2 linked regions of the Loktanella sp. M215 genome follow. Each later gene encodes a partner of the first gene's protein in a complex. Links are inferred from orthologs where the notes say so. Each region holds a gene or a part of one and is shown on either strand. Other genes may lie near its edges. The genes, in order: uvrA and mfd.

The links.
Region 2: the proteins of uvrA (region 1) and mfd are in contact, whole or in part, in a crystal structure (PDB 4DFC), measured with the Escherichia coli proteins. The link is inferred for Loktanella sp. M215 from one-to-one orthologs.

The regions. Positions count from the first base shown.
Region 1 is NZ_WMEA01000001.1:2,442,388-2,457,593, forward strand. What follows is about bases 5,319-8,782. They hold uvrA (excinuclease ABC subunit UvrA), read left to right. Parts: upstream 5,319-5,702; coding sequence 5,703-8,582; downstream 8,583-8,782. Other genes in these bases: GLR48_RS11995 (hypothetical protein), read right to left, coding at 8,705-8,782. In the rest of the region: GLR48_RS11960 (YhdP family protein), read left to right, coding at 1-135; tRNA preQ1(34) S-adenosylmethionine ribosyltransferase-isomerase QueA, read left to right, coding at 159-1,217; GLR48_RS11970 (MFS transporter), read left to right, coding at 1,311-2,597; GLR48_RS11975 (DUF924 family protein), read left to right, coding at 2,664-3,245; lpdA (dihydrolipoyl dehydrogenase), read left to right, coding at 3,321-4,721; GLR48_RS11985 (hypothetical protein), read right to left, coding at 4,767-5,231; more of GLR48_RS11995, read right to left, coding at 8,783-9,598; mmsB (3-hydroxyisobutyrate dehydrogenase), read right to left, coding at 9,679-10,548; GLR48_RS12005 (enoyl-CoA hydratase/isomerase family protein), read right to left, coding at 10,552-11,586; GLR48_RS12010 (acyl-CoA dehydrogenase family protein), read right to left, coding at 11,583-12,722; GLR48_RS12015 (CoA-acylating methylmalonate-semialdehyde dehydrogenase), read right to left, coding at 13,013-14,512; GLR48_RS12020 (LysR family transcriptional regulator), read left to right, coding at 14,616-15,206. UniProt on the Escherichia coli protein: The UvrABC repair system catalyzes the recognition and processing of DNA lesions. UvrA is an ATPase and a DNA-binding protein. A damage recognition complex composed of 2 UvrA and 2 UvrB subunits scans DNA for abnormalities.
Region 2 is NZ_WMEA01000001.1:3,002,140-3,017,860, forward strand. What follows is about bases 6,051-10,029. They hold mfd (transcription-repair coupling factor), read left to right. Parts: upstream 6,051-6,379; coding sequence 6,380-9,829; downstream 9,830-10,029. Other genes in these bases: GLR48_RS14910 (component of SufBCD complex), read left to right, coding at 6,051-6,332; GLR48_RS14920 (cupredoxin domain-containing protein), read right to left, coding at 9,880-10,029. Also shown: GLR48_RS14885 (Hint domain-containing protein), read left to right, coding at 1-2,418; GLR48_RS14890 (nucleotidyltransferase family protein), read right to left, coding at 2,547-3,134; GLR48_RS14895 (YSC84-related protein), read right to left, coding at 3,157-3,711; GLR48_RS14900 (hypothetical protein), read left to right, coding at 4,010-4,669; hemB (porphobilinogen synthase), read right to left, coding at 4,682-5,683; more of GLR48_RS14910, read left to right, coding at 5,808-6,050; more of GLR48_RS14920, read right to left, coding at 10,030-10,299; GLR48_RS14925 (DsbA family oxidoreductase), read right to left, coding at 10,419-11,063; GLR48_RS14930 (hypothetical protein), read right to left, coding at 11,352-11,699; GLR48_RS14935 (aquaporin), read right to left, coding at 11,746-12,423; GLR48_RS25705 (hypothetical protein), read right to left, coding at 12,546-12,671; GLR48_RS14940 (extracellular solute-binding protein), read right to left, coding at 12,668-14,482; GLR48_RS14945 (patatin-like phospholipase family protein), read left to right, coding at 14,984-15,721. UniProt on the Escherichia coli protein: Couples transcription and DNA repair by recognizing RNA polymerase (RNAP) stalled at DNA lesions. Mediates ATP-dependent release of RNAP and its truncated transcript from the DNA, and recruitment of nucleotide excision repair machinery to the damaged site.

The sequences.
Region 1 (15,206 bases):
GGGCTGCTGGGGTTCAACTTCACCCTGCGCGGCACGCCGGGTGCGCCGCAGGTCGGCGTGAACCCGTTGTCGATCTTCACCCCCGGCATGTTCCGGGACATCTTTCGCCGCCCGCCGCCGGTGGTCACGAACTAGGTCCGCGCCGGAAAGGGTGCCACATGAAACTCTCGGACTTCGATTTCGATCTGCCCGAAGGGCTGATCGCCACGCGCCCCGCACGGCCCCGCACCGCGGCGCGTTTGCTGGTCGCGACCCCTTCGTCGATCACCGACGCCACGGTGGCCGACCTTGGCGACTGGCTGCGCCCCGGCGACCGGCTGATCCTGAACGACACCCGCGTCATACCCGCACGTCTGGACGGTCTGCGCCACCGCAGCGGCGAGGCCGGCGATACCGCCGCTCGGATCGAGGTGACGCTGCTGCAACCCACCCCCGAGGGGCACTGGATGGCGCTGCTGAAACCGCTGAAGAAGGTCCGCGACGGCGAGGAGATCGTCTTTGGCGACATCCTGCGCGCCACCGTCACGGGCCGGGCAGAGGGGCAGGCCATCCTGTCCTTCAACCTGACCGGCGACGCGTTTGATGCCGCGCTGAACAGCGTGGGCGCCATGCCGTTGCCGCCCTATATCGCCGCCCTGCGCCCGGCGGACGAGGCCGACCGCACCGATTACCAGACCGCATGGGCGCGGCACACGGGCGCCGTGGCCGCCCCCACCGCCTCGCTGCACTTCGACGCGGACCTGCTGGACCGTCTGGCGGCCAAAGGCGTGCAGTTCACCCACGTCACGTTGCACGTCGGCGCGGGCACCTTCCTGCCGGTCAAGGTCGATGACATCAGCGAACACCGGATGCACAGTGAATGGGGGCAGGTGACCGCGCAGGCGGCGGAGGAGATCAACGCGACGAAGGCCGCCGGTGGCCGCATCATCCCCGTCGGCACCACCGCCCTGCGCCTGATCGAGACAGCGGCGACCGACGCTGGCGTGCAGCCGTGGGAGGGGCCGACGGACATCTTTATCACGCCGGGGTTCCGGTTCCGGGCCGCCGATGCGCTGATGACCAATTTCCACCTGCCGAAATCGACGCTGATGATGCTGGTCAGCGCCGTGATGGGTCAGGCGCGGATACGCGACATTTACAAACATGCGATATCCAGCCGATACCGCTTTTTTTCCTATGGCGACGCCTCGCTTTTGCTGCCAGAGGGCGATGCGTGACAAAGCCGACACGACCGTGTCGTTTTCCATCCTGACGGGCACCGGGTTGCACCGTTAGACGACCCTGAACGAAGCCCCGAAAGGCCCCCCGCGATGATACAGGTTCTCGGCTCTTCCTGGGCATTGTTCCTTGGCATGTTCATGCTGATGATCGGCAACGGTCTGCAAGGCACCCTGCTGGGCCTGCGCGGAGAGTTGGAGGGATTCAGCACGCTGGAACTCTCTGTCGTCATGTCGGGCTATTTCGTGGGATTCCTGTTCGCGTCCAAGATGGCGCCAGAGATGATCCGCCGGGTCGGGCACGTCCGCGTCTTCGCCGCACTCGGTTCGACCATTTCCGCCGTGCTGATCATGTATCCGGTGCTGGCCGATCCGATCTCTTGGACGCTGGGCCGCGTCGTCATCGGGTTCTGCTTCTGCGGCGTCTACGTGACGGCGGAAAGCTGGCTGAACGATGCCTCCAGCAACGAGACGCGGGGGCAGGCGCTGTCGCTTTACATGATCGTGCAGATGGCGGGCATCGTGACCGCGCAGTTCATCATCACCCGCGGCGACGTGTCGGGCTTTGTGCTGTTCATCGTGCCGTCGGTGCTGGTGTCGATGGCCTTCGCGCCGATCCTTTTGTCGATTAAGCCGACGCCGGCCTTCGGCCGTATCAAGCCGATGAATATCAAGCAGTTGATCGGCGCGTCGCCACTGGCCGCGGTCGGCATGTTCCTGTTGGGCGGTGTCTTTTCGGCGCAGTTCGGTATGTCTGCGGTGTATGGCGCGCGGGCAGGGTTCAGCGTCGGGCAGATATCTCTTTTCGTTTCGGCGATCTATCTGGCGGCACTGGTGGCGCAATATCCGATCGGCTGGATTTCGGACCGGCTGGACCGCCGCATCCTGATCATCGCCGTCGCCCTCGTGGGCGGTTTCGGGTCGATGGTGGCAGGCTTCTTCCCGGCTTCCTATACGCTGGCTGTCGTCTCTGGCGCACTGGTCGGCGGCACGTCGAACCCGCTTTACGCGCTGCTGATCGCCTACACCAACGACTACCTTGAAAAAGAGGATATGGCCGCCGCATCCGGCGGGCTTTTGTTCATCAATGGGGTCGGCGCGATCATGGGGCCGATCACGCTGGGTTACATGCTGGATGGCATGGGGCCGCGCGGATACTGGGTGTTCCTGTCGGTGCTGATGATCGGCGTGGGGCTTTACGGCATCTACCGGATGACGCGGCGCAGCCGGGCGGACATGCCGCTGGATACCACCAGCTATGCCAACTTGCCGATGACCACGACGCCGGTCGCGGCCCAGTGGGCGCAGGAGGTCTATAGCGACGCCGCCGACAGCGACGCGGCCACGGCTGCGAAGGATCCCGCCACAGCTGCGGAATAAGGCTTGTCATGGGATCGGGGCTCTGTTTTTCTGTCATAAATCGGGCCGGTTGAGGAGCGCAACGCCATGAAAACCGCACAGGATGTTCTGAGCTTCTGGCTCGACGAGGTCGCCCCCGCCGACTGGTATCGGCAGGATGACGCACTGGACGCAAAAATCCGCGAGACCTTTGCAGAGACGTGGGAACGCGCCGCTGACGGGCATCTGGGCCTGTGGCTGACCTGCCCGAGCGAGGCGCTGGCCTATATCATCCTGACCGACCAGTTTCCGCGCAACATGTTCCGCGGCAGCAGCGAGGCGTTTTCGACCGATCCGCTGGCGCGGGCGGCGGCCAAGATGGCCGTAGACCGCGACTGGGATCTGCGGATCGACCCGCCGGCGCGGCAATTCTTTTATCTGCCGCTGATGCATTCCGAAAACCTCGCGGATCAGGACCGGGCCGTCCGCCTGTTCCACGCCCGCATGCCCGATGACGGCGCCGACAATCTGGATCACGCCCGCGCGCACCGTGCGGTGATCCGCAACTTCGGCCGGTTTCCGCACCGCAACGAGGCCTTGAGTCGCCCGACGACGGCGGCAGAGCAGACTTTCATGCAGGACGGCGGCTACGGTGCGATGCTGCGACAGGTGCAGGCCGAAACGGCCTGACTGCCACCTCTGGTCATCGGCCGCGAAATGGTTCAGTATTAAACCAGTTTTCAACGGACCCGCAGGAGAGACCTCATGGCCGCACAGAACTTCGACGTGATCGTGATCGGCGCGGGCCCCGGCGGCTATGTCGCGGCGATCCGTGCCGCCCAACTGGGTCAGAAGGTCGTGATCGTCGAACGCGAGCACATGGGCGGGATTTGCCTGAACTGGGGTTGCATCCCGACCAAGGCGCTGCTGCGGTCGTCCGAAGTGTTCCACCTGATGCACCGGGCCAAGGAGTTCGGCCTCTCCGTGGAGAAGCCCTCCTTCGACTTGGCCGCCGTCGTGGCACGGTCGCGCAAGGTGGCGGGGCAGCTGTCGGGCGGCATCGGCCACCTGATGAAGAAGAACAAGATCACGACCGTGATGGGCACCGCCACGATCACTGCCAAGGGCAAGGTCAGCGTCAAGACCGACAAGGGCACCGAAGAGCTGACGGCCAAGAACATCGTCCTCGCCACCGGCGCGCGCGCCCGCAACCTGCCGGGGCTGGAGGCGGACGGCGATCTGGTCTGGGCCTACAAGGATGCGCTGAAGGCGTCCCGCATGCCAAAGGACCTGCTGGTCATCGGGTCCGGTGCTATCGGGATTGAATTCGCCAGCTTCTTCAACACGATGGGGGCCAAGACCACCGTGGTCGAGGTGATGGACCGCATCCTGCCGGTCGAGGACGCCGAAATCAGCGCCTTTGCCAAGAAGCAGTTCGTCAAGCAGGGCATGACGATCATGGAAAAGGCCATCGTCAAGCAGCTCGACCGCGACCCCAAGGCGGGCAAGGTCACGGCCCATATCGAGGTTGGCGGCAAGATCGAGAAGAAGGTCTTTGATACCGTCATCAGCGCCGTGGGTATCGTCGGCAATGTCGAAAACCTCGGTCTGGAAGCGTTGGGCGTCAAGATCGACCGGACCCATGTCATCACCGACGAATACTGCCGCACCGGGGTCGAGGGGCTTTATGCCATCGGCGATATCGCCGGCGCACCCTGGCTGGCGCACAAGGCCAGCCATGAGGGCGTCATGGTAGCCGAACTGATCGCTGGCGGCCATCCGCACCCGGTCAAACCCGAAAGCATCGCCGGCTGCACCTATTGCTATCCGCAGGTCGCCTCTGTCGGCTATACCGAGGCGAAAGCCAAGGAGCTCGGCTATGACATCAAGGTCGGCAAGTTCCCCTTCATCGGCAACGGCAAGGCCATCGCGCTGGGCGAACCCGAAGGCATAATCAAGACCATCTTCGACGCCAAGACCGGAGAGCTGCTGGGCGCCCACATGGTCGGCGCAGAGGTGACAGAACTGATCCAAGGCTACGTCGTCGGCCGTCAGCTGGAAACGACGGAAGAAGACCTGATGAACACCGTCTTCCCGCATCCGACCCTTTCGGAAATGATGCACGAAAGCGTGCTGGATGCCTTCGATCGCGTGATCCACATGTAAGTTGGGGCAGGGTCGGGCGCAGGTCCGACCCTGATCTTGCAGGCCTCAGTTGCGCGGCAGGGTATGGATCAGGGCATTCACCAGTTTCGGTGCTTCGGCGATGGCATACTGGCAGTTGCCGACGCGCCATCCAGTCTCGGCCAAGTGCAGTTCAGTCAGCGCAGGGAAGGGGCGCAGGACAAGTTGCGACCCACAGAGTACGCGGCTTTCGTAGTGCGATTGCACCAGCGTCGATGTGACGAACGTCGCGGCCGTGCAGTGCCGTTCCAGCAGTGTCACCCCCATGTTCATGTAGGTCTCTCGTACCGCATGAAATATCGACAGCAGCTCTGTCACGTTGTGGATGACGACATGCCCTTCGAAGGTGTGGACCGTATGCGGATAGATGAAACTTGCTGCGAAATCATCCGGATCATTGTCGAGGATCGCGTGTCCTGTGCGGTCCAGAAGGGCCTGCGAGATCTCTCGCGGATCGGTATTTGCTGCTGTCATGCCTGTCGTGATGTCCATGACCTATCCTTTCCAGACCGCTTCAAATGATCTGCGGCAGACGGCCAGATCGGCAAAAATCAAACGCACTGACATCTTCGTCAGTCCTTCGCGTTGCCTTAACTGTTCGTCCCATTGCCAACACGAGGATCGTTCCTCCGGCACCGCGCGCATCAACCGCGTGATATCAATGCGCAGGCAACGGCATCTGTAGGACAGCCGTTGCACGGTCCAATGAGTAGAGAGACATCACCTGTCAGCATATAAGTCCGGTTTATTTAATAATTAAAATCTATTAACCAAATTTTAACGTGTGGTGGGCCGTCTGGCAAGGTGGCTGCCTATTCTTCAGGCTTTGACGACGACATAAGGCAGGCCGAATGTCGTCATCCTCCGCGACAAACAAAGCATGTTCATTCTTTGTTCATTTCTCGGACTGGCGAAATCCGGCGAAACCTCTATCTAAGGGGTCGGTATGCCTGTGGGGACGATATGGCCGAACTGAAGAACATCGAAGTCCGCGGCGCGCGCGAACACAACCTCAAGAACATCGACGTGGATATCCCCCGCGATAAGCTTGTGGTCATCACCGGCCTGTCGGGGTCCGGCAAGTCGTCGCTGGCCTTCGACACGATCTATGCGGAAGGGCAGCGCCGCTATGTAGAGTCGCTGTCCGCCTACGCACGGCAGTTCCTCGACATGATGGAAAAGCCGGATGTGGATCACATCAGCGGCCTGTCGCCGGCCATCTCGATCGAGCAGAAGACGACCTCCAAGAACCCGCGTTCCACCGTCGGCACGATCACGGAAATCTATGACTACATGCGCCTGCTGTTCGCCCGCGCCGGCACGCCCTATTCCCCCGCAACAGGCCTGCCCATCGAGGCGCAGCAGGTGCAGGACATGGTCGACCGCGTCATGGCGATGGAGGAGGGGACCCGCGGCTATCTGCTGGCCCCGATCATCCGCGACCGCAAGGGCGAGTATCGCAAGGAATTCCTCGACCTGCGCAAGCAGGGCTTTCAGCGCGTGAAAGTGGACGGTCAGTTCTATGAACTCGACGAGCCGCCCACGCTGGACAAGAAATTCCGCCACGACATCGACGTCGTCGTTGACCGGATCGTGGTGCGCGAGGGGTTGGAAACGCGTTTGGCGGATTCCTTCCGCACGGCGCTGGACTTGGCCAACGGGATCACCGTTCTGGAAATCGCAGCCCCCGCTGGCGAGGAGGGTGCCGAGGCCGTGGAGCCCGAGCGGATCACTTTTTCCGAAAACTTTGCCTGCCCGGTGTCCGGCTTTACCATTCCCGAAATCGAACCGCGGCTGTTTTCCTTCAACGCCCCCGTCGGCGCCTGTCCGGCCTGCGATGGCTTGGGAGTAGAGCTGTTCTTTGACGAACAACTCGTCGTGCCGGACGTCACTCTGAAAATCGCGGACGGCGCGCTGGCGCCGTGGCGCAAGGGCAAGTCGCCCTATTTCCTGCAGACGATCGAGGCGATTGCCAAGCACTACGGCTTTCCCAAGAACGCCCGCTGGAAAGATCTGGACCCGAAGGTGCAAGAGGTCTTTCTGCGCGGGTCCGGCAAGGAAGAGATCAAGTTCCGCTATGACGAGGGCGGTCGCGTCTATCAGGTCTCGCGTCCCTTCGAGGGCGTGATCCCCAACATGGAACGCCGCTACCGCGAGACCGACAGCAACTGGATCCGGGAGGAATTCGAGCAGTTCCAGAACAACCGTCCTTGCGGTGTCTGCCAAGGCTACCGCCTGCGCGAAGAGGCCCTTGCGGTCAAAATCGGCGGGTTGCACGTCGGCCAGATCGTGCAGCTGTCCATTGCCGAAGCCTATGACTGGTGCCTTGCCGTGCCGGACCAGTTGAGCAAGCAGAAGAACGAGATTGCCAAGGCCATCCTGAAAGAGATCCGAGAGCGTCTGGGTTTCCTGAACAACGTCGGTCTCAACTATCTGACGATGGCGCGGAATGCAGGCACCTTGTCGGGTGGTGAAAGCCAGCGGATCAGGCTTGCGTCACAGATCGGGTCCGGTCTGACAGGCGTGCTCTATGTGCTGGACGAACCCAGCATCGGGTTGCACCAGCGCGACAACGACCGGCTGCTGACGACGCTGAAGAACCTGCGCGATCAGGGCAACACGGTGATCGTCGTCGAACATGACGAGGAAGCGATCCGAGAGGCGGATTACGTTTTTGATATCGGTCCAGGGGCGGGCATCCACGGCGGCAATGTCGTCGCCAAGGGCACGCCGGCCGAGATCATGGCCGATGCGAACTCCATCACCGGCATGTACCTGACCGGCAAGCGCGAGATTTCCGTGCCCGCAACGCGGCGCAAGGGCAATGGCAAGAAGCTGACCGTGGTGAAGGCGACGGGCAACAACCTGCACGAGGTCACGGCAGATTTCCCACTCGGTAAATTCGTCTGCGTGACCGGTGTCTCTGGCGGCGGTAAGTCGACGCTGACGATCGAGACGCTGTTCAAGAACGCCGCGATGAAGCTGAACGGCGCGCGGCAGGCGCCCGCGCCGTGCGAGACGATCAAGGGATTCGAGCACCTCGACAAGGTGATCGACATCGACCAGCGCGCCATCGGGCGCACGCCGCGGTCGAACCCTGCCACCTATACCGGCGCCTTTACCCCGATCCGCGACTGGTTCGCGGGCCTGCCAGAGGCGAAGACCCGCGGCTACAAGCCCGGCCGCTTCTCATTCAACGTGAAGGGCGGCCGGTGCGAGGCCTGTCAGGGCGACGGCGTCATCAAGATCGAGATGCACTTTCTGCCCGACGTCTATGTCACCTGCGAGACCTGCAAGGGTGCACGGTACAACCGCGAAACGCTGGAGGTGAAGTTCAAGGGCAAGAGCATCGCCGATGTCCTTGATATGACTGTGGAAGACGCGCAGGAATTCTTTACCGCCGTCCCCTCGATCCGGACCAAGATGGACGCCCTGGTGCGTGTCGGTCTCGGCTACATCAAGGTCGGCCAGCAGGCGACGACGCTCTCGGGCGGCGAGGCGCAGCGGGTCAAGCTAAGCAAGGAGCTGGCGCGGCAGTCGACCGGGCGCACGCTCTATATCCTTGATGAACCGACGACGGGTCTGCACTTCGAGGACGTCCGTAAGCTGCTGGAAGTGCTGCACGAACTGGTGGATCAGGGCAATTCGGTCGTCGTGATCGAACACAACCTCGACGTCATCAAGACGGCGGACCACCTGATCGACATCGGCCCCGAAGGCGGCGACGGCGGTGGCCGGATCGTGGCCGAAGGCACGCCCGAAGAGGTCGCCGAGGTCGAGGCGAGCCACACGGGGCGCTACCTCAAGCCGATGTTGCAGGCCAAACGCGTCGCGGCTGAGTAGGCGCGCGCGGCGCCCACAGGGGCCTCGCAGGTGCATTTGGCTTCGCAAAATCACCGGCGCGGAAGTTAACCTCGTCAGATGAAAGGGATGCGCGGCACATGTGTCGCGCATCCCTTTCCGTTTCAGACCGCGCCGAGGATGCGGATCAGCTGCAGCATGTCATAGGACTGGTCCGGCAGCGCGATGATCTGGTTGTCCAGCACCGAATAGTTCTGCCCGGCCGCGAGGGCCGGCAGCCCGTAGCGTGTCACCAACTGGTCCTGTGTCAGCGCGGCGTCGGGGGCGATCACTACGCCATCGGCGAGGGTGGGACGCTCGGCCAGGCTGTTGAGCGTCAGAAGGCGGTTATAATCCGCATCATTCAACTGCACGGGGCGTCCGTCGATGACGGCGTAGCGATAGCCATCCGGGGCAGGTGCGAGGCCGAAGATATCGGCGATGCGCTCTTGCGTCAGATCCAGCGGCACGGTCGTGTTCACCGTCGGGACATCGGTGAAACGGTCGTCGAGCAGGCCGCGCAGGGCCTGTTGGTCATAGCTGGCCCAGTCGTTGAAACCGACGCCCTTTTTGGCAAGGCCCGGCGGGACACAGGGCGGATCCTTTTTCGCCAGACCCGGCGGGCAGTTGGCGATGGATTGCAGATCCTCGTCGGTGATCGTCGCGAAATCGACATCGGGCGTCAGATAGATGACGCCGTTTGCCGCCGTCAGGCCGGTCACGGTACGCAAGAGCGCGTCCGTGACGTCGTTACTCTTGCGGGGGTTGGCGTGCCCGGCGTCGTTGCGACGACCTGCATCCTCTGCCGCACGATCGTTGCCGCGATCGCCCTTATTGTCCTTGTCGGCTTTCTTGCCGTTGCTGTTTCCATGGCCGTTTCCGTTGCCATGACCATTGCCGGCGTTCTGCACGACATGGCCCTTGCCGTTGCCTTTGCCGTTCCCCTTGCCTTGCGCGTCCGCCATGGCGGGCAGGGCAAGCAGGGCGGCAACGGCAACAGATGTAATAAGAAGTTTCATGGTGATGACCTTTTGTCGGTTTCACCTGAAAAACGAACGAGCGGGTCCTGCCGTTCCGGTCACATCGCGATGATCGGCGCTTATCCGCGCGACCTTCCGCTGAACCGCGGCAGCATGGCCGAAAAGTCGCGACCCGCGCCGTCCTCTCTGTTGACGAAACGGTCGTAAAGCGCGCGCGCCGCCTCGCCCAGCGGCGTGTCGGCGTCGCAGGCGCTTGCGGCCGCCTGTGCCAGCGTCAAGTCCTTCAGCATCAGGTCCGCCGCGAAACCGGGCTTGTAGTCGTTGTCGGCGGGTGAGGTCGGGCCGACGCCGGGGGCCGGGCAATAGGCATTCATGCTCCAGCTTGACCCCGAAGAGGTGCTGACCACGTCGAACATCGCCTGCCGGTCGAGGCCGAGGCGGTCGGCGAGGTTGAACGCTTCGCAGGTGGCGATCATGGTGACGCCGAGGATCATGTTGTTGCAGATCTTGGCGGCCTGACCGTTGCCCGCATCGCCGCAATGCACGACCTTCTGCCCCATCACGTCGAACAGCGGCTTGCAGGTCTCGAACGCCGCCTGCGATCCGCCCGCCATGAAGGTCAGCGTGCCGTTCGTGGCCCCGCCGATACCACCGGACACGGGGGCGTCGATGGCGGAAAGTCCAGCTTCCTCCGCCGCTTGTGCGACGAAGCGGGCGGATTCGACATCGACGGTGGAACAGTCGAGGTGGACAGCACCCGGCTGCATCGCCGGGTGAATCTCGGCCGCGACGGTGCGCAGGATGGCACCGTTCGGCAGCATGGTGATGACGACATCGGCCCCTTGTGCCGCGGCAGCGGCGCTGTCGGCCATGGTCAGGCCGTCCGGTTTTGCCAAGGTGTCAAAGCCGGTCACGTCGTGGCCCGCCTTGATCAGGTTCGCCGCCATGGGCGCGCCCATGTTGCCAAGGCCGATGAATGCGATCTTCATGTGTCAGGTCTCCGGAGTGAGGGCGTCAGGCCCGAGGGGGGCGGTCAGGGCGGCAATCTGGGCGGCGGGGACATTCCAGTCGCCGTGCTGCCAGTGTGGGGTTCGGTCGCGGTCGATGAGTGCTGCGCGGATCCCTTCGAGGAAATCCGCCTGTTCCATGCTGCGGAAGGTAAAGCGGAATTCCTGGGCAAGGGCGGTGTGGATCGTGGGCGTGTCGCGGACGGCGCGGATGATGTGCAGCGCGCAGGCCATCGACAGGGGGGCGTTGCGGTCCATCAACGCCAGCGCGTGGGCGATGGGGGCGGGCGGCACGGCTTCGGGCTGGCTGCGGATGGTCGCGAGGTCCGGGGCGGCAAAGACCCGGTCGATGTCGCCCTGCCACGCGGCCAGCTTTGACTGCGGCGCGGGCCGTGCGGCCCCCGCGATGGTGTCTGTCTCGCCAGTCGCACAAAGGCTGTCGATCAGCGCGGGCCACTGGTCCTGCGGGACCATGACATCGGCAAAGCCGGCATGGATCGCGTCGCCCGCGTCCATCCGGTCCCCCGTCAGCCCGAGGTATTCCCCCAGCCGTCCCGGCGCGCGGGCCAGAAGGAGGGAGGAGCCGACGTCGGGGACAAGGCCGATGCCACATTCGGGCAATGCGACGCGCGTCGTGTCGCAAACGATGCGGTGGCGGGCGTGGCAGCCGATCCCCACGCCGCCGCCCATGACAAAGCCCTGCATGAACGCGACGATCGGTTTGTCATAGCCTGCGATCATCGCGTTGACGCGGTATTCGTCGCGCCAGAAGCGGCGGCCATAGCCGTAATCGCCGGCGGTGCCGGTCGCATACATCTCGGCGATGTCACCGCCCGCGCAAAACGCCTTTGGTCCGGCGGCGTCGATGATGACCAGCGCCACGGCATCGTCATGGCGCCAGGCGGTCAGGGCATCCTCGATCCGGCGCACCATGTCCCAGGTCAGCGCGTTCAGTGCGCCTGCGCGGGTCAGGGTGATGCGACCGGCGCGGCCTTCGGTGCGGATCGCGATATCGGTCATGCGCCGACCATGTCGCGGGCGACGATCAGGCGCATGATCTCGTTCGTGCCTTCCAGGATCTGGTGGACGCGCAGGTCGCGGACGATCTTCTCGATCCCGTAGTCGGCAAGGTAGCCGTAGCCGCCGTGCAATTGCAGGCATTGGTCTGCGACCTTTGACCCGGTTTCCGTCACCAGTTTTTTCGCCATGGCGCAAAACCGGGTGGCGTCGGGCGCGCCGGTGTCGAGCTTCCATGCGGCCTGCCGCAGGAAGATGCGGGCCGATTGCAGGGCGATCTCCATATCGGCAAGGCGGAATTGCAGCGCCTGAAACTGGTCGATGGATTTGCCGAAGGCCTTGCGGTCGGCCATGTAGGCGCGCGTCTGATCCAAGGCCGATTGCGCGGCCCCCAGCGAGCAGGCGGCGATGTTGAGACGACCGCCGTCAAGGCCCTTCATCGCATATGTGAAACCCTTACCCTCTTCCCCCAGCAGATCATCGGTGGAAATGTTGCAATCGTCCAACTGCACTTGGCGGGTCGGCTGACTGCGCCAGCCCATTTTGTCCTCCAGTCCGCCGAAACTCAGCCCCGCCGCGCCATCCATGACGACGAAGGCGCTGATGCCTTTCGGCCCCACGTCGCCGCTGCGGGCCATGACGATATAGGCGTCAGAATAGCCGCCGCCCGAGATGAAGGCCTTGGTGCCTGTCAGGGCGTAGCCTGCATTCGTGCGCGTGGCCTTGGTCTTCAATGCTGCCGCGTCAGACCCGCTGGCGGGTTCGGTCAGGCAGTAGGACAGAACGGTTTTCATGCTCAGGGCGCCCGGCAGCAGGCGCGCCTTCATCTCCTCCGATCCGAACTGGTCGATCATCCGAGCGCACATGTTGTGGATCGACAGGAACGCCGCGACCGACGGGCAGGCCATCGACAGCGCCTCGAACACCAGTGTGGCATCAAGGCGGGTGAGGGCGGTGCCGCCTGCGTCTTCGGAGACGTAGAGGCCGCCGAACCCAAGCTCCGCCAGTTTTGGCCACAGGTCCTTGGGGATCACGCCGTCCTTTTCCCACTGGCGGGCGAAGGGGGCGATGTGTTCGGCCCCGCAGGCCTGCGCCATGTCGAAGATGGCGGTCTGTTCGTCGCTGAGTGCGAAGTCCATCAGACTCCCCCCTGAATTGAACGCTCGTTCATAAAATCATGGCGGTCCGAGGTGTGATTGTCAAAACGATAAAGCCCGCATCCGAACGGGGGACGGATGCGGGCCACCCGGTCCTCTGGCTGCATTGGGGGCAACCGACACGACGACCGAACTCTGGCGCGGGGCAATGCCCTGCGGCACGTGTTTCGTATGGCAGTCACGTCGCAGGCCGCGCCAAAGTTTCGGGCTGCGACGCAAAATACATCGCAGCCCGAGATTAACGCGCGGTTGTAAACCGCGCGCCATTGGTGTCAGTCCATCGGCTTGAAGTTGAAGGCCGCACCGTCCTTGATGCCCGAGGGCCAGCGCGACGTGACCGTCTTGGTACGGGTGTAGAACTTGAACGCATCGGGGCCGTGCTGGTTCAGGTCACCAAAGACGGATTTCTTCCACCCGCCAAAGGTGTGGTAGGCCAGCGGCACCGGGATCGGTACGTTGATGCCGATCATGCCGACATTGACGCGGGACGCGAAGTCACGCGCGGCATCGCCATCGCGGGTAAAGATCGCGGTGCCGTTGCCCATCTCGTGATCCATCGCCAGACCCAGCGCTTCTTCGTAGTCGTTGGCACGCACGACGGAGAGGACGGGACCGAAGATTTCCTTCTGGTAGATGTCCATGTCCTTGGTCACGCGGTCGAAGAGGTGCGGGCCGACAAAGAAGCCGTCCTCGTAACCCTGCAGGTTGAAATCGCGGCCATCGACGACCAGTTCGGCACCCTGTGCGACACCGGATTCGATCAGTTTCAGGATGTTCGCCTTGGCGGCGGCGGTGACGACGGGGCCGTAGTCCACATCCTTGCCGCCGGTGTAGGGGCCGACCTTCAGCGCGTCGATGCGCGGCTTCAGCTTCTCGATCAGCTTGTTTGCCGTTTCCTCACCGACGGGCACCGCGACGGAAATCGCCATGCAACGTTCGCCAGCAGCCCCGTAGCCCGCGCCGATCAGTGCGTCGGCGGCCTGATCCATGTCCGCGTCGGGCATGATGATCATGTGGTTCTTGGCGCCGCCAAAGCACTGCACGCGCTTGCCGTTGGAACAGCCGCGGCCATAGATGTATTCCGCGATGGGGGTGGAGCCCACGAAGCCGATCGACTGAATCACCGGGTGGTCGAGGATCGCGTCGACCGATTCCTTGTCGCCGTTGACGACCTGGATGATGCCCTTGGGCAGGCCCGCTTCTTCCAGCAGTTCAGCCAGCATCAGGGGGACCGAGGGGTCACGTTCAGACGGCTTCAGGATGAAGGCGTTGCCGCAGACGATCGCGGGGGCGAACATCCACATCGGGATCATGGCGGGAAAGTTGAACGGCGTGATTCCGGCAGAAACGCCAAGGGGTTGGCGCATGGAATACATGTCGATGCCGGGGCCTGCGCCGTCGGTGAACTCGCCTTTCAGCAGCTGCGGTGCGCCGATGCAGTATTCGACGACCTCAAGCCCCCGCTGCACGTCGCCTGCGGCGTCTGGCAAGGTCTTGCCGTGCTCGCGGGACAGCGCCTCGGCCAGCTTGTCCATGTCGCGGTGCAGCAGATCGACGAATTTCATCATCACGCGGGCACGGCGCTGCGGATTGACGGCGGCCCACTTCGGCTGGGCCGCCTCGGCGGCTTTCACGGCCGTATCAAGGTCGGCGGCGTTCGCCAGCGGCACGCGCGCCTGCACTTCGCCCGTGGCGGGGTTATAGACATCGGCAAAGCGGCCGGACGTGCCGGCGACATGCTCACCGTTGATGTAATGGGTCAGGTCTTTCATCGGATCCTCCTTAAGGTTGGCAACATCATAGCCTTGCATTTTTGCGGTCAAAAGCGCCAATATCCCAAAGTTGTTTTGCAAGAATGCAAGGGTGTGCGCGGTGATGAACTGGGACGACATGCGGATCTTTCTCGCGGTGGCGCGGGCCGGCGGGCTGTCCGGGGCGGCGCCGGTGCTGCGCATGGACCCGGCCACGCTGGGCCGCCGCATCGCGCGGCTTGAATCTGCGGTGGGCGCCGCGCTCTTCGTGAAATCACCGCAGGGCTACGCGGTGACCGACCTTGGCGCGCGCATGACAGAGGCGGCGGCGGTCGCGGAAACCGCGCTGACCGCCGCCGCCGACATGGGGCAAAGCCCCAGCAGCGGTCTGGCCGGTCAGATCCGCATCGGCGCGCCGGACGGCTGCGCGAACTTCCTGCTGCCGCAGGTCTGTGCGGCAATCCAGGCCGACAACCCGGAGCTGGAGGTGCAGATCCTCGCCTTGCCGCGCGTCGTAAACCTGTCCCGGCGCGAAGCGGACATGGCCGTCACCGTCAGCCCGCCGGAGGCCGGGCGCCTGACCGTGCAGAAGATCACCGACTACCGTCTGCATCTGGCGCAACACCGCGACTTTGCCGTGCCGGGAACCCTCGCCGATCTGCGGGGGCGTCCGGTCGTGGGCTATATTCCAGACATGATCTTTGATGCGGCCCTC
Region 2 (15,721 bases), 560 kb from region 1 along the record:
CGCATCATCTTTACCGATGCGCAGGGCAACCCGACCGGTGGCGTGATCGACTATACCGAGATCGAGAAGATCCAAGGCGGCACACCCGCCAACGGCGCACCCGATGCGATGAACGACGCTTTCCCGGTCCAATCGACCGAGTTGGGCGGCGACATCGACGGCAACGTGCTGGCCAACGACAGCGATCCGAACGGCGACACGCTGACGGTTGTCGGCGTCGGTGCGGCGAACACCGGTGTCGGGACGCCGATTGCGGGCAGCAACGGCGGCCTGATCACGATCAAGGCCAACGGCGACGTCGATTTCAACGCCAACGGCGATTTCAACGATCTGGGTCTGAACGACACCCGTGAAACCAGCGTCACCTACACCGTCAGCGACGGCAAGGGCGGCTTTGACACGGCGACAGTGACCTTTCAGGTCGGCGGCATCAACGATGGCACCGTGTTCGGCACGAATGGCGACGACGTGATGAACCCCGACTATGTCGACGCCAACGGCGACATTATCGACGGCAACGACGCGATCCTGCCGGGTGACGAAGTCGACGACGACCTGATCTACGGTCTGGGCGGCAACGACACCATCAACGCCGGCAACGGCAATGACGAAGTCTATGGCGGCACCGGCAACGACTCGATCACCGGGGGGGCCGGCAACGACACCGTCTTCGGTGACGACGGCAACGACACCCTGCGCGGTGGCGCGGGCAACGACACGGTCTTTGGCGGCAATGGCGACGACACCGAGTTCGGTGGCGACGGCAATGACACGCTCTATGGCGGTGCCGGCAACGACACGCTGAACGGCAATGCCGGCAACGACGCAGTCTTTGGCGATGATGGCGACGATTCGATCAACGGCGAAGGCGGCGACGACGTCCTGTCCGGCGGTGCCGGCAACGACAATATCGCGGGCGGTCGCGGCAGCGACATGGTTTACGGCGGCGACGGCGATGACGTGATCGACACCGGAAACGGCATCGACGCACGGTTCGACAACCCCTATCCCGGCATTCCGGCGCCGGCCGGTGAGGCCGACACCGATCCGTTCGATGACCGCGACGTCGTCTACGGCGGGGATGGCAATGACCGGATCACCACGGGTGACGATGCCGACAGCGTTTACGGCGGCAGCGGTAACGACTTCATCGATACCGGGTCCGACAATGACTACGTCGAAGGCGGTGACGGCAACGACACCATCATCGGTGGTGAAGGCGTCGACATCATTTACGGCGACGACGGCGACGACCTGATCTATGGCGGTCTGGACAACGACACGCTCGACATTGTCGATTTCGATGCCAACGGGACCCCGGTCGACAAGCTGCCCGACAACAACAAGGATACGATCTTTGGCGGGAACGGCAACGACACGATCTTTGGCCGAGACGATGCCGACAGCATTGATGGCGGTGCCGGCAACGATCTGATCTACGGCGGCATCGACGACGATATCGTGTCCGGCGGCGACGGGAACGACACCCTGTATGGCGATCAGGGCAACGATACCCTGTTCGGTGGCGCCGGCAATGACACGCTCGATGGTGGCGACGGTCAGGATACGCTGTCGTCTGGTGACGGTGCGGACATCGTGCGCGGCGGCTTGGGCAGCGATCGCTTCACCGATGCCTCCTCGGGCGACGTGATCATCGGTGGTGAAGACCCCGATGACAGCGATATCGACACGTTCAACTTTGATCAGGCGACGCTGGACAAGATCGACCGCATCGTGCGCAACGGTGGCGCCACCGCGACTGAGGAACTGCGGGAATCCGGGACCATCTATTTCAAGGATGGCACCACGGCGACCTTCAAGGAGATCGAGGCACCCTGCTTTACGCCGGGCACCACGATCGCCACGCCGAAGGGCGAGCGGCTGGTCGAGGATCTGCGTCCGGGTGACAGGATCATCACCCGTGACAACGGCATCCAGGAAATTGCCTGGGTCGGATCGAAAGAGATGACCGGCAAGGAACTGGCCGCCAAGCCGCACATGAAGCCGATCCTGATCAAGGCGGGTGCCTTGGGCCACGGTCTGCCGGAACGTGACATGTTGCTGTCGCCAAACCACCGGGTGCTGGTCGCAAGCGAGAAGACGCAGCTTTACTTTGAAGAGCGCGAGGTTCTGGCGGCGGCCAAGCACATGACCGGCGCGCAGGGGATCCATACACTTGACGTGATGCGGACGACCTACATCCACTTCATGTGCGAGCGTCACGAAGTCGTGCTGTCGAACGGGGCCTGGACCGAAACCTTCCACCCCGGCGACTACTCGCTGAACGGTCTTGGCAACAGCCAGCGGAACGAGATCTTCGAACTCTTCCCCGAGCTGCAGACCGAAGCAGGTCTCGAAGGCTATCAGTCCGCCCGCAAGGCGCTGAAAAAGCACGAAGCCCGGCTTTTGATGAAATAACACCTTTGCAGCCCTCCCCCGATCAGGGGGCTGTGACGGGGACAAAGGAAAGCGGGCCGCTGATGCGGCCCGCTTTTTTCATGTGACGCATGAAGATCGCGCTGTAGTCGATTGTAAATGTTGGGATATCAGTTGTGGCGGGCGTGATAGGCCGCCCAGGCCTCCGGCGTGTCGAGGTCCAGTCGCGCACGGTCATCGTCGAAACGGACCAGCACCGTCTTGTCCTGCAGCGGCTTGACCAGCGCCGCACCACCCTCGTCGCCGGTCAGATCGGCGAATTGCGGGCGCAGGCGCGCATCGAACAGGATGGGATGCCCGGCACGACCGTCGGGCGTGGCAGCGCGCCAGATCAGCGCGTCGGGCTGTGCCGTGCGCGCCGCGATCACCGCTGCCATATCCTGTCCGGTGATATCGGGCAGATCGCCCAGCACGACCAGAAACGCGTCACAAGCGGGCAGGCCGGCCACAGCGCCGCGCAATGTGCCTGACTGCCCCTCTGCCGCCTCGGCCACCAGCAGGGGAGTCACGGCCAGACCGTCGATCAGCGCCAGACGCGCCGCGGCGTTGTGGTGCAGGGCCACGAAGGTCGGCGCGACGCTGGCCGCCTCTGACGCCACGCGGCGCAGCAGGGGTTGACCGCCCACGACCTCTGCCAGTTTGTCGGCGCCGCGCATGCGGCGCGATTGCCCGGCAGCCAGAATCAGGATCGGGATCATCGCAGCGACCCGCGCACGGACCCTACGGGATGATGCGGGTGTATTTGGTGCCTTTCAGCGTGGCGCCGATGCGCAGGCCGGATTGGGCAAAGACGACCGCGATGACGGGGGCCAGCGATGTGATCGTCTCGGCCCGCAGCACGTCGCCCTGATCGGCAGCGACGTATTCCAGATCGGCGCCCGCCGCCCAGCCCATCGAGGACCGGAAATCCGCCAGCGCGTTCTGCGTCATGAAGAACAGCACGTGGCTGTATTGCTGCGCCCCGATCTGCAGACCGGCAGAGCCGGAGGCGGCAGAGTAATAATCGACCGTCGATCCGTTGATCTGCAACGCACCGCGCCCGAAGGATCCGCCAAGACCCAGCCCCGCCTCGGTCACCAGCGGCATCACTAGGACACCGGCGGCCTTGTCGCCCAGATCCTTGGTCCCCGGATAGGTGTCGTACATGAAGCTGAGGGTCGAGGCGACGCGCGCGTCGATGGTCGCCGCACCGTTCGAATTCACGCCGTTGCCGCAGGCGGCCAGCGGGATGGCCGCGGCTGCCAGCACAAAGTGCCGTCTGGTCAAATGTGTCATAGCTGTCTGCCCTATACTGCCGTGGGGACGTTTGCCGCCCTTTTGTGCGTGAAACTATAGGCATGCCAAGCGAATCTGTCACACGTTAAATGCGAGTCAGCGCGTAAACGCAGACGTGACGGCGCCGGGATACCGTGGCGGGCCGGTCGAAGATCGTGCAGCCTTTCCGCAGTTCGTCCTGAAACGGTCACAATTTGGCTGCGCTTGGCGTGTCAATGGCAGGCTGTCACATCCCTGCGCGCCGACCGTCAATCGACGAAGGGCGAGTCGCAGCGGATGCATACACAGGATCATCGCGATGGCGGTTCGGACAGTTTTCGGTTTTATTTTCTTCGCGATCAGCGTTTTTGCAGACGCCGCCCCGGCCGCGACGCTCAGCGAGGATGGCGGCAATTACTCCGACATCTGGGCCGCGCCGACGGTCGTGGCGAGCGGCACGACGACGGTGACAGGTGGCAATGCGCTGGGGGCCGACCGGACCGACGTATTGCAATTCACCGGGCTGCGTCCCGGCGCGTCCGCGATCACCTTCGATTTCGCGGTTGCCGGCAATTATCGCAGCGGTGACTATGCGAACGGTGGCGGCACCCTCTACTACAGCTTCGTGCCGTTCACCGGCGGCTATTACATTACCCCATCCAGTGCGGCGACCGCGGCGCAGGAGAGACTTTACAACAGCACCTTCGGCGTCACCTACGACCCGTGGGATGCCGCCAATCCGGCGAGCCAGGGCACCTCGCGCTTCACGCTCGCCTTGGGCGACACCTTTGCGGGCAGTCTTTTCGTGGCGCTCGACACGACCTACGGCAACGTCAGCTACGCGATCAGCGGCCTGACCTATCCCAGCAGTGCGCCGCCGGACTCCCCAAGCCCCGTGCCGTTGTCGGCGGGAGGACTTTTCATGCTGATGGGTCTGACCGGCCTTGCCGCGATCGGTATCCGGCGCAGGCGCAGCTGACGGCGGGGCCGGTTACAGCCGGCCCAGCAGTTTCGCCGCCTCTGGCGCAAAATAGGTCAGGATCCCGTCGCAACCCGCACGTTTGAAGGCGAGCAGGCTTTCCATCATCACCTTGGGCCCGTCCAGCCAGCCGTTCTGGATGGCGGCCTGCAGCATCGCGTATTCGCCGCTGACCTGATAGGCATAGGTCGGCACGCCGTACATGTCCTTGACCCGCCTGCAGATATCCAGATAGGGCATGCCGGGTTTCACCATGACCATGTCGGCGCCCTCCATCAGATCGCGCTCGACCAGCCGCAGCGCCTCGTCCGCGTTGCCGGGGTCCATCTGATAGGTGTTCTTGTCGCCGGTCAGCGCCGTCGAGGCACCGACCGCATCGCGGAACGGGCCGTAGAACGCGCTCGCGTATTTGGCGGTATAGCTCAGGATCGCCACGTCGATGTGGCCTGCGGCCTCCAGCGCTGTCCGCATCGCCCCGATGCGGCCGTCCATCATGTCAGACGGACCAAGGATATCGGCGCCGGCCTCGGCCTGCGCCAGCGCCATCTTGACCAGCGCTTCGACCGTGCGGTCGTTGACGATGCGCCCATCCTCGACGAACCCGTCGTGGCCGTTGATGTTGTAGGGGTCCAGCGCGATGTCGGTCATGATCGCCATGTCGGGCACCGCGTCCTTGATGGCGCGGATCGCCTGATTGCTGATGTTGTCCGGCGACCAAGCCAGCGCGCAATCCTCGGTCCGTTCCGCCATGCCCGTATAGGGAAAGATGCACATCGCGGGGATGCCCAGCTTGTGCGCCTCTTGTGCGGCCTGCACGGCGCGGTCCACGGTCTTGCGCGTGACACCGGGCATCGAGGGGATGGCGTGTTCATCATCGCGGCCCGCCATCACGAAGATCGGCCAGATCAGGTCATCCACGCTCAGCCGGTGCTGGCGCGACAGGCGGCGCACGGCGGGCATGGCGCGCAGGCGGCGCAGGCGGGTGGCGGGGAAGGGGGCGACGGTCGGTTTCATGGGGCAGGGCCTTTCTGGTCACAGGTCAGACCTTGCACGGAAAATCACGCACGACAAGGCTGGGCATTGCCGGGCGGCGCGACTAGGGTCCGCCGCAGAACGGAACGACAGAAAGACAAGCGGTTTGGACTGGAACAACATCCTCTTTCAGGTCATCGACCTGAGGTCTTTTTCGTCGGTCTGGTACTGGATCATGCTGGCGGTCCTGTGGTCCTCGATGAGCTATTACGTGCTGGGCGTACCTTTCGATCTGATCACCAAGGCGCGCCGGCGCGGCGGGCAGGAACAGGACGACATGGTCGATCTGGTCCGCATCAACGTGAACCGTCTGCTGAACCTCGCACAGACCACCGGTCCAATCATGATCGGTGTCGTCAGCTTCATCCTGACGACGCTGGCGCTGCTGGGGTTCGTCTACGGGATCGAGTTGGCACAGGCGACGTTCCTCGTGGCACTGCCGCTGTCCATCGTCGGCGCGATCAGCCTGTCGAGCGCGCGCCGGATCCGTGCCGCCGACCCGGAGCCGGAGCAGCTATATGCCATGCTGATGCGGCACCGGTTGTGGACGCAGATCATCGGCATGGTCGCGATTTTCGTGACCGCCATGTACGGCATGTTCCAGCTGCTGGGCACGTTGCGCGGGTTGTGACGCGGCGGGCGCTTGACACGGACCGCGATGCGGATAGGTCAGCGGCCATGGCCACACCCTCTCATATCGCCGTCAGCGGCGCGCCCGAAGGCTTTGACGCCCGTCTGATCCTCAAGGAGCTGGAAAGCTCTGCGCGGCCCCTTCTGCACGTGGCCCGCGACGACAAGCGTCTGGCCGCGATGCAGGCGGCGCTTGCGTTCTTTGCGCCCGGCCTGCCGGTCTTTACTTTTCCGGCGTGGGACTGCCTGCCCTACGACCGGGTGTCGCCCAACGCCGATGTGTCCGCCGCCCGGATGGCCACGCTGGCGGCCTTGGTTCACGGGATGCCGGACCGCTTCGTGCTGCTGACCTCGGTCAACGCCGCGACCCAGCGCGTGCCAGCCCGCGCCACATTGCGAGAGGCCGCCTTTACCGCCCGCGTCGGTGACCGCATCGACGAGGCCGCCCTGCGCGGATTCCTGACCCGCATGGGCTTCAGCCAGACCGCCAACGTGATGGAGGCGGGGGATTACGCCGTGCGCGGCGGGATCATCGACATCTACCCGCCGGGGCAAAGCGGCCCGATCCGGCTGGATTTGTTCGGCGACACGCTGGACGCGGCCCGCCGGTTCGACGCGGCGACCCAGCGCACGACGGAAAAACTGCTCGACATCGAACTGGCGCCTGTGTCTGAGGTCATCCTCGACGAGGCCGCAATCACCCGGTTCCGGCAAAGCTATCGCATCGAATTCGGCGCCGCCGGCACCGACGATCCGCTCTATGAAGCGGTCAGCGCCGGGCGCAAGCATGCGGGCATCGAACATTGGCTGGGCTTCTTTCAGGACGATCTTGAGACCCTCTTCGACTATCTGCCGCGCTGCACGGTCACGCTGGACGACCAGACCAGCCCGCAGCGGCTGGCCCGGTGGGAATCGATTGCCGATCAGTACAGCACCCGGATGCACGCCCTGACGCAGAAGGGGCGGATGGATTCCGTCTATAAACCGGCCCCGCCGCAGCAGCTCTATCTGGACGATGCCGCCTGGGATGCCGCTGTGGCGGACCACCGCGTTGTCCAGTTCCACCCCCTGCCGCAGGCGACGGGGCTTGGCGTCACGGATGCGGGCGGGCGTCCGGGTCGCAATTTCGCGCCGGAACGTCAGCAGGAAAACCTGAGCCTTTTCGGCGCTTTGGCGGCCCATGTGAAGGCACGGGTCGCGCTTGGCCCGGTCGTCATCGCGTCATACTCCGAAGGGGCGCGTGAACGCCTGACGGGCCTGATCGAGGACGAGGGCATCGGCGAGGTGATCCCCGTCAGCGACTGGTCCCGCGTCGGCAAGCGCGGCGTGCATCTGGCGGTCTGGGCACTGGATGCGGGCTTTGAAGGGCCGGTCGAGAACGGCACGCTGACCGTCATTTCCGAACAGGACGTGCTGGGCGACCGGCTGATCCGGCAGACCAAACGCAAGCGCCGCGCCGACAACTTCCTGACCGAGGCGAACGCTCTCAGCCCCGGCGATCTGGTCGTCCACGTCGATCACGGCGTCGGCCGCTTCATCGGGCTGGAGGTCGTGACCGCACTTGGGGCAGCGCACGAATGTCTGGCGCTGGAATACGCCGAAAGCAGCAAGCTCTATCTGCCGGTCGAAAATATCGAACTGCTGTCCAAGTATGGCCACGAAGAGGGTCTGCTGGACAAGCTGGGCGGCGGCGCATGGCAGGCCAAGAAGGCGCGCCTGAAAGAGCGCATCCGCCAGATCGCCGAACGCCTGATCCGCGTCGCGGCAGAGCGTGCCCTGCGCAAAGCCCCTGTGTTAGAGCCGATGGAGGGGATCTGGGACCAGTTCCTTGCGCGCTTTCCCTATTCGGAAACCGGTGACCAGCTGGCCGCGATCGACGACGTGCTGCAGGATCTGGAAAGCGGCCAGCCGATGGACCGGCTGATCTGCGGCGACGTGGGCTTCGGCAAGACAGAGGTCGCAATCCGCGCCGCCTTTGTCGCCGCCCTGTCCGGCGTGCAGGTCGCGATCATCGCGCCGACGACCTTGCTTGCCCGCCAACATTATCAAAGCTTTGCAGAGCGTTTCCGCGGATTTCCCGTCACCGTGCGGCCCCTGTCGCGCTTCGTGTCGGCCAAGGATGCCGCAGCGACGCGCGCCGGTCTGACCGACGGCACCGTGGACATTGTCGTCGGCACCCACGCCCTGCTGGCGAAGTCCGTCAAATTCCGCAACCTCGGCCTGCTTGTCATTGACGAGGAACAGAAATTCGGTGTGCAGCACAAGGAACGTCTAAAATCGCTGCGCACGGATGTCCACGTCCTGACCCTAACCGCCACGCCGATCCCGCGCACCCTGCAGCTGTCACTGTCCGGCGTTCGCGACCTGAGCATCATCGGCACGCCGCCCATCGACCGCCTTGCGATCCGCACCTACGTCAGCGAATTCGACACGATCACCATTCGCGAAGCCTTGCTGCGTGAGCATTATCGCGGCGGTCAGAGCTTCTTTGTCGTGCCGCGGATCAGCGACATGGACGAGATGGTGGATTGGCTGAAGACCGAGGTGCCTGAAGTCACCTATATCACCGCCACAGGCCAGATGGCGGCGGGCGAGCTCGACGACAGGATGAACGCCTTCTACGACGGCAAGTATGACGTGCTGATGGCGACGACGATCGTGGAATCGGGCCTCGATATTCCGACGGCCAACACGATGATCGTCTGGCGCGCCGACATGTTCGGTCTCGCACAGCTCTACCAGATCCGGGGCCGCGTGGGTCGGTCCAAGACCCGCGCCTATGCCTATCTGACCACGATGCCGCGCCAGAAACTGACCGACACGGCGCAGAAGCGGCTGCGTGTGCTGGCGAGCCTCGACAGCCTTGGCGCGGGTTTCACCCTCGCGTCGCAAGACCTCGACATTCGCGGCGCCGGCAATCTGTTGGGCGAGGAACAATCCGGACAGATGCGCGAAGTCGGCTACGAGCTCTATCAGCAGATGCTGGAGGATCAGATCAACGCGATCCGGTCAGGTGCCGCCGAAGGTCTGCAGGACGACAGCGAATGGTCGCCGCAGATCAATCTGGGCGTGCCGGTCCTGATCCCCGAAGACTACGTGCCCGATCTGGACGTGCGTCTTGGCCTTTACCGTCGTCTGTCCGATCTGACGACCAAGGTGGAACTGGAAGGCTTTGCCGCCGAACTGATCGACCGTTTCGGCAAATTGCCCAAAGAGGTCAATACCCTGCTGCTGGTCGTACGGATCAAGGCGATGTGCAAGAAGGCCGGCATCGGCCAGCTGGACGCAGGCCCCAAGGGCGGCACGATCCGGTTCCACAACGACAAGTTCGCCAATCCCGCGGGATTGGTGGACTTCATCGGGGATTACAAAGGGCAGGCCAAGGTCAAGGACAACAAGATCGTCGTCATGCAGGACTGGACGCGCGAGCGTGACAAGATCCAGGGCGCGTTCAACATCGCCCGCGATCTGGCTGCAAAACTGGCCGCTGCCAAATGAAAAAGGCGGCACCTTGCGGTGCCGCCCAAACGACTTTGGTCCAAGACGATTTACGGAGTGACGTTGACCGTGCCGACCATGCCCTCTTCGGCGTGCCCGTTCGAGAAGTAGCGGTAGGTGCCGGGGATCGAGAAGGTCTGGTCGTAGCTGCTGTTCGGCGCGATTTCGCCCGAATCGAAGGGTGCAGCGCCGACGGGCAGCAGAACGACCTTCGTTTCAGCCGGGGTATCGGCCGTGGTTGATACCGTCTGCGCGAAGGACGAGATGTTCTGGAAACGCACCGTCTGGCCCGCCTGAACCGTGACGGCGGCCGGCGTGAATTGCAGGCTGTCGGACATCGTTACGGTCGTGGCTGCGATCGTCGAACCTGCGCCGCCAACGGGCGCCATGCCACCGGCTGGCGTCATGCCGGACCCGGCGCAGGCCGCGACCAGAGCGAGAGGGGCAAGAGCGAAAAGTGAACGGCGCATGGAAATCTCCAGTATTTATTTTTTGACTCATTGACCAACGGGTGGTGCGGCGAGTTGTTCCCTGCGCGCGCCTGAAAAGGCCGGTCAGGCGGGGTTCCGCCCGTTGCAGACCGCCAGAATCAATCCGCCTCGGCCATCTGGGACATGATGTCGGCGATGGTCTGGGTCCACATTTCGGTCGATTGCGCACCGGGCACGGCATGCTGATTGGCCACAATGAAGGTCGGGACGGCGCTGATGCCCATCTTGCGGCTGTGGGCGTCACGGTCGCGGATGTCCTGCAGGTCGGCGTCGCTGTCCAGCAGGCGGGCCACGATAGCCGCATCCAGACCCGCCGCATCGGCGAGATCCGCCAGCACCTCGTGATCCGCAATGTCGCGGCCTTCGACGAAGTAAGCGTTGAACAGCAGGTCGACCATCGGCGTCTGCTGCTTTTCGATCCCGGCCCAGTGGATCAGGCGGTGCGCGTCCAGCGTGTTCGGCGTGCGCGCGATCCGGTCGAGGTTCAGCGTGAGACCCGCAGCCTCGGCCCGGTCCACCACGGGGGCGTAGGCCTTGACTGCCGCCTCCTTGCCGCCGAATTTCTGCTCAAGGTAACTGCGCCGGTCCATGCCCGCGGCGGGCATGTCCGGGTTCAGCTGGAAAGGATGCCATTCCAGCACGAAAGGATGGTCAGGAACCGCCTCCAGCGCTTTGAAAAGGTTTGCCTTTCCGATGTAGCACCAAGGGCAGATCGGATCAGAGAGAATATCAAGCTTGACCATGTGCGGTCTCCCGTTTGCGGCGCGGCCCTTGGCGTCGCCGTCGTTGTTGTCGTGGACCTTGCCCGTGCAGCGGCCCATATGCATTTGCGCCGGTTTGCGCAAATTGCAGGATCGGGGGCCTTCTATCACGCCCGCGCAGGCATGACACCACCGCAGTTGATCGCGATGACACAGCGCAACAGGAAATCCCTCGCGCGGCGCAGGAATCGGGAAAATATCATTTGGGGGGGGTATCGGATCGGTGAAGCACCGCCGCAGGTCGAAGGCCCTTGGCGGTGCGTCGTCGGATCAGGAAGCGCGGCCGATGGGGGCTGCGGTCTTGTTGTCGTCGCCGAACTTGGCGTCGTCGTCGGTCACGTCTTCACCGGCGGGCACATTGGCGGCACTGCCGTTGATGTTGGCGTTGTCGTTCTGCTCGGCCATCTTGACGTCGATCGGCTCTCCGCCCATCAGCCAGTCGGCCAGTTCCATCTGAGCGGCGACGCGGTCTTCGCCCTTGGATTTGGACAGGTAGGCGAGGAAGGCATCCTGATCGCCGTCAATCGACAGGACCTCGGATTCGTTCAGGTTCGGCCATTGCGTCATGATGCGCGGCGTGTAGGCGGCCCAGTTCTGAGAAACGTCTCTCCATTGCATGGGAAATCTCCTTTTGTTGTTCGTTGCGGGACCAACGGCCCGATCGTCACTTCTGTTCCGCGCCCGGTCCCCACAAATGCGGCAGCAGCAGCAGGGCCAGCCCTGTGCCGCACAATTGCGCAAATATGAACATCGGCACATTGGCCGGATTGATGCCCGCGAAGGTATCGGTCAGGGCGCGGGCCAGCGTGACTGCCGGATTGGCAAAGCTGGTCGATGAGGTGAACCAATAGGCCCCGGTGATGTAAAGTGCAACCAGTGTCGGCACCGTGTCGGGCCTGTGCCGGACGCCCGCAAAGATCACGAAGACGAGACCGAAGGTCGCGATGCATTCCGACAGCCATTGCGCGGGACCGGAGCGGGCGGTGACGGAAAACTGGATCACCGGCAGCGCGAACATCAGGTGCGCCAGCCAGACGCCGAGAATCGCACCGATGATCTGGCAGAAGGTGTATGACAGGGCCTGCGGGGTGGTGATCTCTTGCCGCCACCAGAAGGCCCAGGTGACCGCCGGGTTGAAATGCGCGCCAGAGACGGGGCCAAGGGTCGTGATCAGGACATGCAGGATGCAGCCCGTCGCGATGGCATTGGCCAGCAGCGCAACCGCGTCGTTGCCCTGCGCCAGACGGTCGGCCATGATGCCCGATCCCACGACGCCGATCAGCAGGAATGTCGTGCCAAGGATTTCGGCGATGAGGCGGGCGCGCAGTGGGGGCTGGGTCATGGGCTGCAGCTATGACGGATGCGTAACGGTTTCATGACAGTACGGGTGGCGGGGGCAGGACCGGGGCTCTGCCCCGGACCCCGAAGTATTTATGACCAGAAGAAGGGGACGGTGCGCACCTGTCAGATGACCACGTCGGCGGCGCCCAAGGCCAGATGGCCGGCGCCAATGGCGGTCTTGCCCGCGATGCGTGCCGGGGTGCAGGCGGTTGCGGCGATGAGGGCTGCGAGCATGAGGAGGCGACTCACTCCTGCCACCACCACAGGTCAGGCTGCCAGCCGGGGGAATCGCCGAAGACCGGGATCACCTCTGGGTATTTCAGCTGCTTTGCATGGGCGAGGCGGCTGACGTTCCACTGGTAGATCGGGATATAGAAGCGGCCTGCCGTCAGCACCCGGTCGAGCGCCTTGACCGAGGCCACGAAGTCCTCTTGATCGGTCGCGGTCAGCAATTGGCCGATCAGCGTGTCGACGGCGGGCGATTTCACCCCCATCAGGTTGCGCGTGCCCGGTGTGTCGGCATTCTGCGATCCGAAATAAAGATACTGCTCGTTCCCCGGGGACAGCGACAGGGCGAGGCGGCTGTAGGTCATGTCGAAGTCGAGCGCGTCGGTGCGGGCCTTGTATTGGGCGGGGTCCGTGACCTCGACCGACGGCGTCACGCCGATCCGGCCGAGGCTTTCGACGAACATGTCGACGATCGCCTGATTTTCGGACCCGCCGCTTTGCAGCAGGATGTTGAAGGTGAAGGGTTCGCCCGCCGCGTTCTTCATCACGCCGTCCTGCACGGTCCAGCCCGCGGCTTCCATCTGCTTCAGCGCGGCGCGGGTGCCGCTGCGGTTACGCTCTGTCCCGTCGGCCACGGGCAGGGTGTAGCCGTCCAGCGTGCCTGGGATCAGGTCGGCGGCAAAGGGGGCCAGCATGTCGGCCACGCGGCCCGTGGCGGGACCCGCGTCCATCGCAAGCGGCGAGTTCGACCAGTAGGAGGTGATGCGCGGCTGCGCGCTGCCGGTCATCGCCTCGTTGATGAATTCGAAATTGAAGACGTGCAGCATGGCGTCGCGGACCCGCCAGTCCTTGAACTGGTCGTGGCGGGTGTTCATCACGAAGCCGGTCATGCCGGACGGCAGTTCCTGCGGCAGCACGGATTTCACCACATCGCCGGACTGGACGGCGGGAAAGTCGTACTGGCTGTCCCAGCGCGCCACGTTGAATTCGCGGTTGGAATTGACCTCTCCGGTCTTGAAGGCCTCGAAGGCTGCGGTCTCGTCGGCGAAGAATTCGATGCGGACCTCGTCGAGGTTGTGCAACCCGTTTTCCGTCGGCAGGTCGGCACCCCAGTAGTCGGGGTTGCGTTTCAGGCTGACGAAACGCCCCGCCTCGAAATCGTCGATGACGTAAGGACCGGTGGTGATCGGCACCATGTCGAGGCCGCTTTGCGCGAAATCGACGCCGTTCCACTGCGCCTTTTTCAGGATCGGCCGCAGGCCTGCCAGCATCACCAGTTCCCGGTCGGGTGTGTTGAAGGTCAGGCGGACGGTGCCGGGGGCGGTTTCCTCGATCTTGTCGACCTTTTCCCAGAACCCGCGGTAGCGGCCGTTGCCTTCGGTGCCCAGCGTCTGGAATGACCAGATCACGTCTTCGGTGGTGACCGGCGTGCCGTCCGAGAATTTGGCCTGCGGGTTCAGCACGTATTCCACCCATTCGCGGTTCGGCCCGGTTTCGACCGATTGCGCGATCTGGCCGTATTCGGTGAACGGCTCGTCCAGGGACCGGACCATCAGGCTTTCGCCGATCAGGAACCGCAGTTGCCATGGCACGCTGCCTTTCAGGACATAAGGATTGAGGCTGTCAAAGCTGCCGACCTCTGCCGTGACGATGCGCCCGCCGGTGGGCGCGTCAGGATTGGCATAGGGCAGGGCGGTGAACCCGTCGGGCAGGGCGGGGTCACCGTACATGGCGATGCCGTGCTGCGGTTCGGCCCATGCCGCACCTGCGGCCAGGCCAAGGATCGCGGCAAGCGTCAGCGGACGCAACAGGCTGCGCGGGTCGTGTGTCATGTCGGTGATATCCCTGTGGGTCCGGTTGTTTCCAAAGACGCTAATGAAGGTTTCGAGGTTTTTCAAACTTTTGCCTTGGATACCTGCGTGGAAAGGATTATACAGAACTCACTGCTCGATAGGTTTCTTGCCTGTATGAAACCTGCCTCAATAACTATACCCCGGCTTCGTGCCGGGGTTTTTTTTGGCCCGACGTCAGGATCTGCGGCGATATTTCGAGGTTTTGCAGGGGTTAACGCGGGGCGAATCGCGGTGCAAGGGTCAATCGGACGGGTCTGCCGCAGACGACCGAGGCGGGCGACTCAGGTCTTTTTCATTACGGTCCGCAACCCGCTGGCCTGAGTCGGTTTTTTGCGAATCAGGGTTGTCCGACCCATTTTGGCAGTGGACGATTTTTTCTCAAAGCATCGTGACCCTGCCAATGGGCGGCGGCGCACGGCCTTGGCATCCTCGGGCCGTTCGTGCGATCATGCTGCACCTGCAGCATGAAGAGGTTCGACCATGATCCGCATCAATCTGGGCCTTCAGGGCGGCGGCGCGCACGGCGCATTCACATGGGGCGTGCTGGACCGTCTGCTGGACGAGGATGATATTGAAATCGCGGCGATCTCCGGCACCTCGGCCGGCGCGATGAACGCGGCGGCCTTCAAGGCGGGGCTGGTTTCGGGTGGGCGAACCGGCGCGCGAGAGACGCTGGACTGGTTCTGGGAACAGGTCGGTGCGGTCAATGCGCCGGTTCTGCAGGACTGGTTCGCGGCGCTGGCCCCCTCGATCAAGGGATGGGCTGCGGCGCTGGAACTGTCACCGGGCTACCGCGCCTTCGACAGCATGACGCGGATGACCTCGCCCTATGTTTACGGGCCGATGCTGCGCAATCCGCTGTCACGGATTCTGGGCGATCTGCGGTTCGAACATGTCTGCAGCGACGCAGGCCCCCGCCTGTTCGTGGGGGCGACCAACGTGCGGACCGGCAAGATCCGCGTCTTTTCCGGGACCGAGATTACGGACGACGCGCTGCTGGCCTCGGCCTGTCTGCCGACGCTGTTTCAGGCGGTCGAAATCCATGACCCCGTGACCGGCCGGATGGAGGCGTTCTGGGACGGTGGCTATACCGGCAACCCCGCACTTTTTCCTTTGTTCGAAAGGGATTTGCCTGACGACATCCTGATCGTCGGGATCAATCCCATCGTCCGCGACGACCTGCCGAAAACGCCCGAGGCCATCGCCAACCGGATCAAC